DNA from 2 places in the Fictibacillus sp. 7GRE50 genome. Region 2 is predicted to be linked to the other one. Evidence: riboswitches for the same ligand, from Rfam matches in the RefSeq annotation. Region 2 holds a riboswitch; the other holds the start of a gene.

Region 1 (5,047 bases), 300 kb from region 2:
CGATGGAGCACAAACGAACTGCACCGAGAGAAGATTTGCACTTTGGAAGACTTGGAAAGAAGCTTACGAGACTCGTAACTGATAAGAATCCAAGGCTTTTCCGGAAAAAGCAGGAATCTCCCCAAGAACTCGACACGACGTTAACGCTCCTCGTCGACTGTTCAGCGTCCATGTTCAACAAGATGGAAGAGACGCAAAAAGGAATCGTGCTTTTTCATGAAACGTTAAAAGCTCTTCGGATTCCGCATTCTGTAGTTGGGTTTTGGGAAGATGCAGCAGATGCTTCTACTAACGATCAGCCGAACTATTTTCATGAAGTGATCTCCTATCGTAACTCTCTGCATCAATCGGGAGCGCCGATCATACAGCTCGAACCACAAGAAGATAACCGTGACGGATATTCCATCCGACGTATGGGAGAAGAGCTGGCAAAACGACCAGAGCAGCAAAAGATTCTGCTCGTTTTCTCAGACGGTGAACCAGCGGCTTTCGATTATGAATCGCATGGCGTACTCGATACACACGAAGCGGTTACTCGTACAAGAAAGCTTGGGATCGAAACGATTGGTATGTTCATCGCAAACGGAGAGATCACAGAGGAAGAAGAGAAGTTGATGCAGAATATCTATGGTCCGCAAAATGTAGTTGTGCCAAGTGCTTCAGAGCTTGTCGACTATCTGATGCCCGTACTTCGTAAGCTACTTTTCAAATCTTTATAAAACGCCAAAACGCCTGGGTCAGCTCACCCCAAGGCGTTTTTTATGTATGTATCAATACTCCAATAGCTTCAGCCAAGCAAAGATTACTCCAACAAACCCCGTGTAGCTAAAGATCCTGACAGACCATTCTGGTAAGGCTGTTCGAAGTACGCTTGAAAATATGCCGACCACAATAATCGCGGCAAGTAAGATGTAAATGGAAATGATATCGAACGGAATACGAAAAGACAGCCATTGTTCCATCGCCAAACCTCCCTAGTAAGGATAATATCGGACAAAATGCCTATACATTAAGAACAATTCACGAAAAAAGCCGAATTTTTATGTGTTCGAAAATCGGGATATGAAGGATAACATCGGGCACCGCAAATAGGGCAAACGCATATAGTATTACTAATTCAGGTGTTAGGAGTGAATGATGTGAATCAACGTGTAGTAGACGTCATTTTAGCAGAAGCAGAAGAAGAATATTTAGCAAATAATAAAGATGGTACCACGTTTGCTGCAGAACTCGCCTTACTCGCTTCAACGCTTGTGACCGCGGGGGATTTTCTAGCTACGTTCAGTGCAGCGATCGCTCTCAGACAAGTGTACCTCGATCAAGCGCAGGATCTAAAAGACCAGCAAGAACAAGAAGCTCAGATGAAAGACATCCAAGATCAGATTACAGCGTTAAAAAATGAGATTAAAATGCTGAGGGGAAGAAAATAAACGGACTTCCCCCTAATTTTTCATTTGGGATCAATCATACTCTTTCTTTTTCCACTCATCTTCAGGCATCTCAAATTCATCGCTCGAAAATCGTTCTTCTTTAAACGGATCGCCATACATATGAAAGCCGTTTTGCTCCCAAAAGCCTGGCTGATCCTCTTCTAAGAACTCGAACTTACGAATCCACTTTGCACTTTTCCAAAAATAAAGATGCGGAACGATGAGACGCAGCGGAAATCCATGCTTTTCCGTTAACGGCTTGCCGTCAAAAGAGTGCGCAAGAATGACATCGTCTCGCAACAAATCTTGGAGAGGAACATTCGTCGTATAATCGTAATCAGCGTGGACCATCACATACTTTGCTTTTGGATCCACATCAAAGTGCTTTAAAAAGTCCGTAAATTTAACACCTTCAAACGCATTGTCGAACCGTGACCATCTCGTCACACAGTGAATATCTCGTACTACTGTCGTTTGAGGCATCTTCATGATGTCTTCAAAACTAAATTCGACACGTTTTCCTACGAGTCCTTCTACAGATAACGACCATTTTTTCATATCGTAAACAGGAACCTCCCCCTCATGAAGAATAGGGAACTTTTTTGTTTCAACCTGCCCAGGAGGCAAGCGGTTTCCTAGTTTTTCATCGACTTGTGGGACACGCATCTTTTTAATGCGATCCGCTTTGTTAAGGTCCATAAATGAACACCCTTTCTTTAATACGATTGATTCCATTTGAGGTAGCAAAAACAAAAAACGCCATCTTTTATAAAAAAAGAGGACGAGTGGTTGTGTTCACATCCTCTTATCTTTCAGTCTGTAAAACTGTTAGATGTAGCACCGTGCCTAACAAAATAGGTGGTTGCCGGGCTTCATAGGGCTAATTCCCTCCGCCTGCTCGAAATAAGAGACCGATTAATCGGCTTAAAAACGATATGTAAGTTACAACTATTATACATTCAGGACATGAAAAATCAACTTGAAATGAGATCAGCCACAAAAGACATCTCGCGAGAAATGCCTAGATACAGAACGACAACGCCAAAAACCGCTGTACTGATCAAGAAAAAGTAGACGATTTTTTCTTCGGCTTCCTTTTCACTCTGCCTTTTTTCTGATTCAGTCGACTCACTCTTGCCAGAACCTTGAGACGTTTTTTTCTTTTGCTTACCTTTACCAAGACCAAACATAGCTGAAATCCTCCGCATCTTACAGATGTTTCTGTTAACAGTTTTTCATGAAAGCTGTTTTCGTATTCATCGATGTTTAAGATAGAGGTTGATTTCCGCTCCAGGTTGCTCGCTTTCCGCGGGGCAGGCGGTGAGCCACATTTGTTCGTTTCACTCTTAAGTGTCTCACCTGCCCACCTGTCCCGCAGGAGTCTCGCACCTTACACTCCAATCAACTTCTCGAAGAAGCAAATGAACAAAAATGCATTAACTCTACAGAAATTGTCTTCATGAAGAAGGGAGTTTTAACAAATGCAATTTAGTTGTTAAGTGTGGATAACAGTCGTTAACAGCATCTATGAAAAAAGGAAAATAAAAAACCTCCAGAAGTTATAAACACTAACTTCCAGAGGTTTGGGAACATTTTTATTTATATCAATTACTGCTGAACAGCCGCCGCTGCATTTACGCGTCCGTTTTGGAACTGGCTGCCTGTTCCGGATACAGGATCAGCTGTGTTTTCAAGCGCTGCACGGATTTGAGAAGCACTCTTACCTTGAGCCGCAAGAAGTCCTGCTACACCCGCAACAACTGGTGATGCCATAGACGTTCCTGAGAAACTCGCATACTGGTTATTTGGTGTTGTTGAATAGATGTTAACACCTGGCGCTGCGATATCAACCCACGTACCGAAGTTTGAGAATGAAGCTTTACGGTCGTTTTGATCGGTAGCCGCAACTGCAATCGCGTTCGTATAATAAGCAGGGTAGCTAGGAGAAGATACACCCTCATTTCCTGCAGCAGCAATGACTACAGAACCTTTGCCCCATGCATAATCAACTGCGGATTGAAGAGTCTGTGTGCCGCCTGCTCCACCAAGACTTAAATTGATAACTTGCGCACCTTGATCAGCTGCGTAACGAATGCCTTGAGCGACGTCATCGAGTGATCCACTGCCGTTCGCATCAAGAACACGAACTGCTAGAATAGAAGCTTTTGGAGCAAGACCCGCGATTCCCACACCGTTATTTGTGTTCGCAGCCGCGATACCCGCAACGTGTGTACCGTGCTCGTTCTCATCCAATGGATCGTTATCGTCATCTACATAGTCGGCACCTTTAATGACTTTTCCAGCAAGGTCTGGGTGGTTATAGTCAACGCCTGTGTCAATTACTGCAATTTTTACAGAGGAAGAGCTCTGCGTAGTATCCCAAGCTTGCTCAGCTCCGACTTTTTGTGGCGCATATTGCTGACTTTGATAAGCAGGATCGTTTGGTACATAGCTTGCATGGAACGTTAAGTTAGGTTCCGCATACTCAACAGAGTCAAGATTTTCATAGTTCTTGATCGCATCTGCCACACTGCCGTCTACTTTCACGACTGTAAAGTCTTTTGTAACCTCAACTACTTTACCGCCAAGTTGTGAAACTTTGTTTTTAGTGTTAGCTGCTGCTGAAACAGAATCTTTAAAATGAACAATAATTTCTTGTGAAGCAGCTTTCGTTGCAGCCGGTGTAAAGGAAGCTTTCGACACCTCCGAATTTGCAGCAGATGCTGGCAATGCTAATGACACCAGTAGTGGTAATGTTGCGGCAGTCGCCACGAAACGCTTTAACATAAAAATCACTCCTCTGTTGTATTTACCAAGCAAGCTTGGCTCCGATGGTAAGGAATTCAACAATTTTCAACAAAACCCTTTAATACTATTCGAAAATAATGATTATTTACCAAAAGACTACAATCACAGAGAAGATATTACTACAAGAGCTTCTAGGTCCGCATGACCTATTCATTATCTTAAAATATAAAGTGGGTAGGTGATAAGACTCAAATTCGACGGAAAGCGCATTCAGTCTCATCCCCTTAAACAGAAACATAGGACTACTTTGAAGAATGGTGTAAGGTAAGAGGGAAAGAAAAAAGAAATTTTTTATTTGAGGAGGAGGAATAAAGGTGGCACGTTTACCAGAAGTAGATGTTGAAGGAACACCCTTTAAGAAATCCCTTGCTAATGCACCAGGTATTCTAGATGCTTTTCAGCAGATGGAAAAAGCGCTGAACGACATACTAGAGCCTGAACTTATGGAGATGCTCCGCTTACGAGCGGCCTCAAACAATGGGTGCGACTACTGACAAAGCATGGACTACGGGACTCTGGATGAGTCCTCACGAAAAACGGCGATGAAGCAAGGAAACGCAGAACTATCAGAACGTGAAAGTCTAGCTCTCGAACTCGCTGATCACATTATGGCTTATCACGGACAACTGCCAGATGAATTATACAACCGACTCACGAAACATTTTTCAAAAGAAGAGATTATTGCGCTATTCTTCCAAATCGGAAGCAAAAACGGAGCCAACTGGTTTATTATCGCGATGGGAATACTAAACGATTAAAAAATAAAACGTCCAGATCACACATGCGATCTGGACGTTGTTTTATGTATT
Region 2 (5,047 bases):
TCCACGAAAGCTTCTAAGTCTCCTGGTGTTACGAGGTGATTAAGGTTGAAACCATCCACCCCAGACTCTTCAAACTGCTTTTGTATCCCATCCGCTACCTCTTCTGGATTGCCGACTATAAAACTACCTTTGTCAGGTGACTCGAAGCGATTCAATACCTCTCCTACTGTTAACGGTTTAGGAGCATCCGTAGTGAGGGTAGCGGCCTTATAATGTCCGCCTTCTGTTGATTTATTGTACGAGAATGGAAGTTCCGGATCTAAATCTTCATATTCCGCGATATCATATCCACTTGCTCCATATTGAGCTTTTGCAGCATCGGCACTCCAAACACTTGCATACTCATTGAATTTTTCCTCGGCTTCCTCTGTCGTTCTTCCTACCACCACGTTTAAAAAAGAAAAGATCTTAATGTTTTCTGGATTTCGGCCGTGTTTTGCAGCGAGCTTACGGATATCGTCAGCATAAAATCGAATTCTCTCTGGCGTTGGACCACCTACAAAAATACATTCAGCATGCTTGGCCGCAAAGTCTCGTCCACGCTCAGACGTTCCCGCTTGGTAGATCACAGGTGTCCGCTGGAAAGAAGGCTCGCTCAAGTGAGGTCCTTCAACGCTGAAGTATTGCCCCTCATGATTGATCTCATGTACCTTACCGGGATCCACTAATTTATTGTTTTCAACATCTTCTACAACTGCTCCATCTTCCCAGCTGCTCTCCCAAAGCTTATACGAAACATCCAGATATTCATCCGCGATGTTATACCGTTCATCGTGCTTGATCATATTCTGCAATCCAAAATTCCTCGCTGCGTTCGGCAAGTAAGAAGTGACTACATTCCATGCGATTCGCCCATTCGTTAGGTGATCTAGCGTAGAAAAACGACGTGCGTTGCCAAATGGCTGCTCATAGGTTGTGCTCACCGTCACAGCAAAAGACAGGTTCTCTGTTACGCTTGCCATGGCCGACACGAGAAGTGCCGGATCGTTTAATGGAACTTGAAGCCCATCACGAATAGAAGGAGCTTTACTTTGTTTATAAACGTCATAAATCCCTAACACATCCGCAAAAAATACAGCGTCAAACTTTCCTCTTTCTAAAAGCTTCGCATAGTCGATCCAGTAATTCAGATCTTTATAGCTTCTATGTCTCTTGTTCTCCGGATGCTTCCAAAGACCATGAGAATTGTGCATGGCACTTGTCATCTCAAACGCGTTTAACAAAATTTCTTTACCCAAAATAATTTCCTCCATCCGATTTTTTTGTACCCGCTCCAAGAGAAAATAAAAAAACCTCTTCAGCGATGAGAAGAGGTTGAAAAAATACGCGAAATAAAACATACGTATATAGATCTCCTCTTATCTTTCAAGCTTTCGCCTGCTGGAATTGGCACAATCCTAAAAATAGTTGTTGCCGAGGCTTCAAAGGGCCAGTCCCTCCACCTCTCTCGATAAGGAATCGATATTATTCAATTTAGTAACGAAATATACAGGAATAAAAATCACGTGTCAATGGAATTTAGAGAAATAAAATAATTTTCTTAACAATCAGTTTTTAGTTGACAGTGGTTTGCTTTATCCTCTATAGTGATGACTAATAATTAAATAATGTATCTTATCAAGAGTCAGGGGAGGAACTGGTCCTACGATCCTGCAGCAACCGCTTTTTATAAAGAAAGGTGCTAATTCCAGCAGATGTTTTTTTGAATGTCTGATAGATGAGAGAGCGTGTAAGCATATGGAATTTACGTCCTCTTTCGTCTTTGAAAGAGGACTTTTATTGTTTTGATTAAAAGTAAAGTAGATGATAGCTGTTGATTTCCGTTTCAGGTGCTCGCTTTCCGCGAGGCAGGCGGTGAGCCACATTCGTTCGTTTCACTCTTAAGTGTCTCACCTGCCCACCTGTCCCGCAGGAGTCTCGCACCTTACACTCCAATCAACTTATCCCTGAAGATTAATTACAAAAAACCATTTACTGATAAAAAATTTAGGAGGGAACTATGAGCTTACCTTTGAGAAAAGCCACTGAGATAGATCATTTTGAAGAAGCGGTTAGTACCGCTCTAGGACTAAAAGAAATTTTTAAGAAACGTGCAAATTTTGTAGATCAAGAAGGGGTTTTTCCTTATGAAAACTTTCAAGATTTGAAGGATGCTGGCTTTCTTTCTCTTACCATTCCAAAGGAGTTTGGTGGTAAAGGATTAAATCTAGTTGAATTCTTAACCATTCAAGAGCATTTAGCTGAGGGGGATGCTCCTACTGCTCTTTCTCTTGGCTGGCATCTGGGTACTCTTTTAGAAGCGGCGGAAAACCGGCATTGGAGTGGTAGTGCGTTCGCTGATCTTAGCCGGAAAGTTGTTGAACAAAAAGCACTCATTAACTTGGCACAAACAGAGCGTGCGACGGGAAGTCCGTCTCGAGGCGGTATTCCTACAACAACGGCAGTCAAGAAAGCAGATGGATGGCTGATTAACGGAAGTAAAGCTTTTACTTCTATGGCAGAAGCTCTTGATTACTCAGTCATTACAGCTACCATCTCAGAAACCAATCATAAAGGATTTTTCTTAGTGAATCACCGTGAAAAAGGGGTTTTTGTAAAAGAAACATGGGACAGCATCTCGATGAGAGGAACAAAAAGTGATGACCTCCTTTTGAAAGACGTTTATGTACGTGAGGAAAATCTTTTAGTCGTAGAGGATGGGAAGAACCTCATACCTAAAGGCTGGTATCTTCAGGTGCCTGCTGTGTACCTAGGTCTCGCAAGAGCAGCGCGGAATTACGCGATTGAATTTGCGTCAGAGTATAGCCCTAACACTTTATCGGGACCTATCTCAGACGTACCAGAGGTGAGAAGAAAGATTGGTAAGATAGAACTTGAGCTATTCCAAGCAAGAACGATCCTTCATGCCGTTGCTGAAAAATGGGTAAACCACCCTGAACAACGTCAAAATCTAGGTACAGAACTCGCTGCCGTTAAACATTCTGTAACAAATAGTGCGAACAAGGTCGTTGATCTAGCGATGAGAATCGTTGGGGCTCGGAGTCTTTCTGTACAAAATCCGCTTCAGCGGCATTTCCGAGATGTGAGAGCCGGTCTTCATAATCCACCAACAGATGATGCGATTGTCTATTCGTTAGCGGATGCAGCGCTTAAGTAAAAGAAGTCAACTGACAGGTTCATGTTAAACTAAACATTTTTTTATATGATGAGATTTAGATCACCATAGGTTATTATGGATACAATATATTTCCATATCAACTCATAAAAGGGTGGTTTAATTTGAGAGCGCTTCTTACATTCACTTATTTACAAGCACTTTCTTGTATCTTTCCAGTCATCATCTTTGGTGCGTTAGCTCTTTCAAAATTCGTCAGCATTCCGTTCATCCCTCGATACGATTTCATACTCCTTCTTTGTCTCCTTACACAAGTTGCCATGATCGTAACGAAACTTGAAACGATAGATGAACTTAAAGTCATCTGTGTCTTTCACTTGATTGGACTTGCTCTAGAGCTATTTAAAGTTCACATGGGGTCTTGGAGCTATCCTGAAGAGGCTTATTCTAAGATTTACGGTGTACCTCTTTACAGCGGTTTTATGTATGCGAGTGTTGCGAGCTATATTTGCCAAAGCTGGAGAAGGCTAGACCTTCAGATTAAGGGCTGGCCGAATCCCCTCTTTTCTTTTGGGATATGCGTACTGATTTATTTTAACTTTTTTACTCATCATTACTTATTTGATGCCAGATGGATTCTAATTCTGCTTTTATTCCCTATCTTTTATAAGACGGTTGTTCATTATACAATCAACGAACGCATCTATAGAATGCCGATCCTTCTTTCCTTTTTGTTGATCGGATTTTTTATCTGGATCGCTGAAAACATTACAACGTTTCTCGGAGCCTGGCAGTATCCCAATCAAGAAGCGGCTTGGTCACTTGTGCATATTGGTAAGATCAGCTCTTGGTTCTTGCTCGTGATCATCAGCATCATTATCGTGGCACAATTAAAGCGCATTAAAAGCCACCAAGACGATATTTTCACACATACGAAACACCTATAAGCTGCGGCAAGCTTTTTAGGTGTTTTTTCTTTGTTAAAATCCTCCTCAAGTAATCTGCATGTTTAAGATGTCCTCTCCATATGAATACAAAGATGACGATTGAACCTTCTTATAGAGAGGAGCTCATCACATGGATAACGACAAAAAAGAGCACAAGCAACGAAGACCAATGCAGATTCCTCAGCCAATTCGCAGTGATGGTGCTGGTGCGACCGACTTAGGGCCTCGCGACGTTATGCGTGACATACAAAATCCCGATATGTTAGTTTCACCTGCAACAGATGCGGGAACTGTCCCAAACTTACGATTTTCCTATTCAGATACACATATGCAATTAAACTTTGGAGGCTGGTCGAGAGAGATTACGGTTCGTGAGCTTCCTGTCGCAAAGACGCTTGCTGGAGTAAACATGCGTCTGACCCCAGGCGGTGTAAGGGAGCTTCATTGGCATCAAGAAGCGGAATGGGCTTATATGATATTAGGCCGTGCTCGTATTACCTCGGTTGATCAAAACGGCAGAAATTTCATCGCCGATGTTGGTGAAGGTGATCTTTGGTACTTCCCTCCCGGCATTCCTCATTCGATTCAAGGACTTGAAGAAGGCTGTGAGTTTTTACTCGTATTCGATGATGGGAATTTCTCCGATCTGAGCACATTCTCTATTTCAGATTGGTTTGCACATACACCGAAAGAGGTTCTTTCAGCAAACTTCGGTATACCGGAGAGCGCATTCGCAAACATTCCGACTGAACAACGTTATATTTACCAGTCTACTGTTCCCGGTCCGATTGAAACACAAGCCGTACCTGATCCATTTGGAACTGTACCGTTGAGCTTCACGCACCGTTTAATGGCTCAAAAACCACTCGTTACACCCGGTGGTACCGTACGAATAGTTGACTCTACTAATTTTCCGATCTCACAGAGAATTGCTGCCGCTTTAGTAGAAATAAAACCTGGCGGAATGAGAGAGTTGCATTGGCAT

What was found. Region 2 has a riboswitch for S-adenosylmethionine ahead of IHV12_RS06630 (acyl-CoA dehydrogenase family protein). Riboswitches for the same ligand answer to the same signal wherever they lie in the genome.
Region 1: linked by a shared signal. The riboswitch ahead of IHV12_RS05135 (sulfite oxidase-like oxidoreductase) and the one ahead of IHV12_RS06630 (acyl-CoA dehydrogenase family protein) in region 2 are both predicted to bind S-adenosylmethionine.

The regions. Positions count from the first base shown of each region.
Region 1 covers NZ_JACZDW010000001.1:1,056,195-1,061,241, reverse strand. The annotation lists gene IHV12_RS05150 (vWA domain-containing protein) at 1-719, shown strand, start outside; gene IHV12_RS05145 (hypothetical protein) at 771-962, opposite strand; gene IHV12_RS05140 (hypothetical protein) at 1,140-1,430, shown strand; gene IHV12_RS05135 (sulfite oxidase-like oxidoreductase) at 1,461-2,165, opposite strand; SAM riboswitch class I at 2,233-2,340, opposite strand; gene IHV12_RS05130 (hypothetical protein) at 2,405-2,620, opposite strand; gene IHV12_RS05125 (S8 family peptidase) at 3,039-4,217, opposite strand; gene IHV12_RS05120 (hypothetical protein) at 4,553-4,732, shown strand; gene IHV12_RS05115 (carboxymuconolactone decarboxylase family protein) at 4,781-4,996, shown strand; gene IHV12_RS05110 (VOC family protein) at 5,046-5,047, opposite strand, start outside.
Region 2 covers NZ_JACZDW010000001.1:1,358,940-1,363,986, forward strand. The annotation lists gene IHV12_RS06625 (LLM class flavin-dependent oxidoreductase) at 1-1,238, opposite strand, end outside; SAM riboswitch class I at 1,356-1,457, opposite strand; SAM riboswitch class I at 1,612-1,724, shown strand; gene IHV12_RS06630 (acyl-CoA dehydrogenase family protein) at 2,000-3,157, shown strand; gene IHV12_RS06635 (DUF817 domain-containing protein) at 3,280-4,062, shown strand; gene IHV12_RS06640 (oxalate decarboxylase family bicupin) at 4,193-5,047, shown strand, end outside.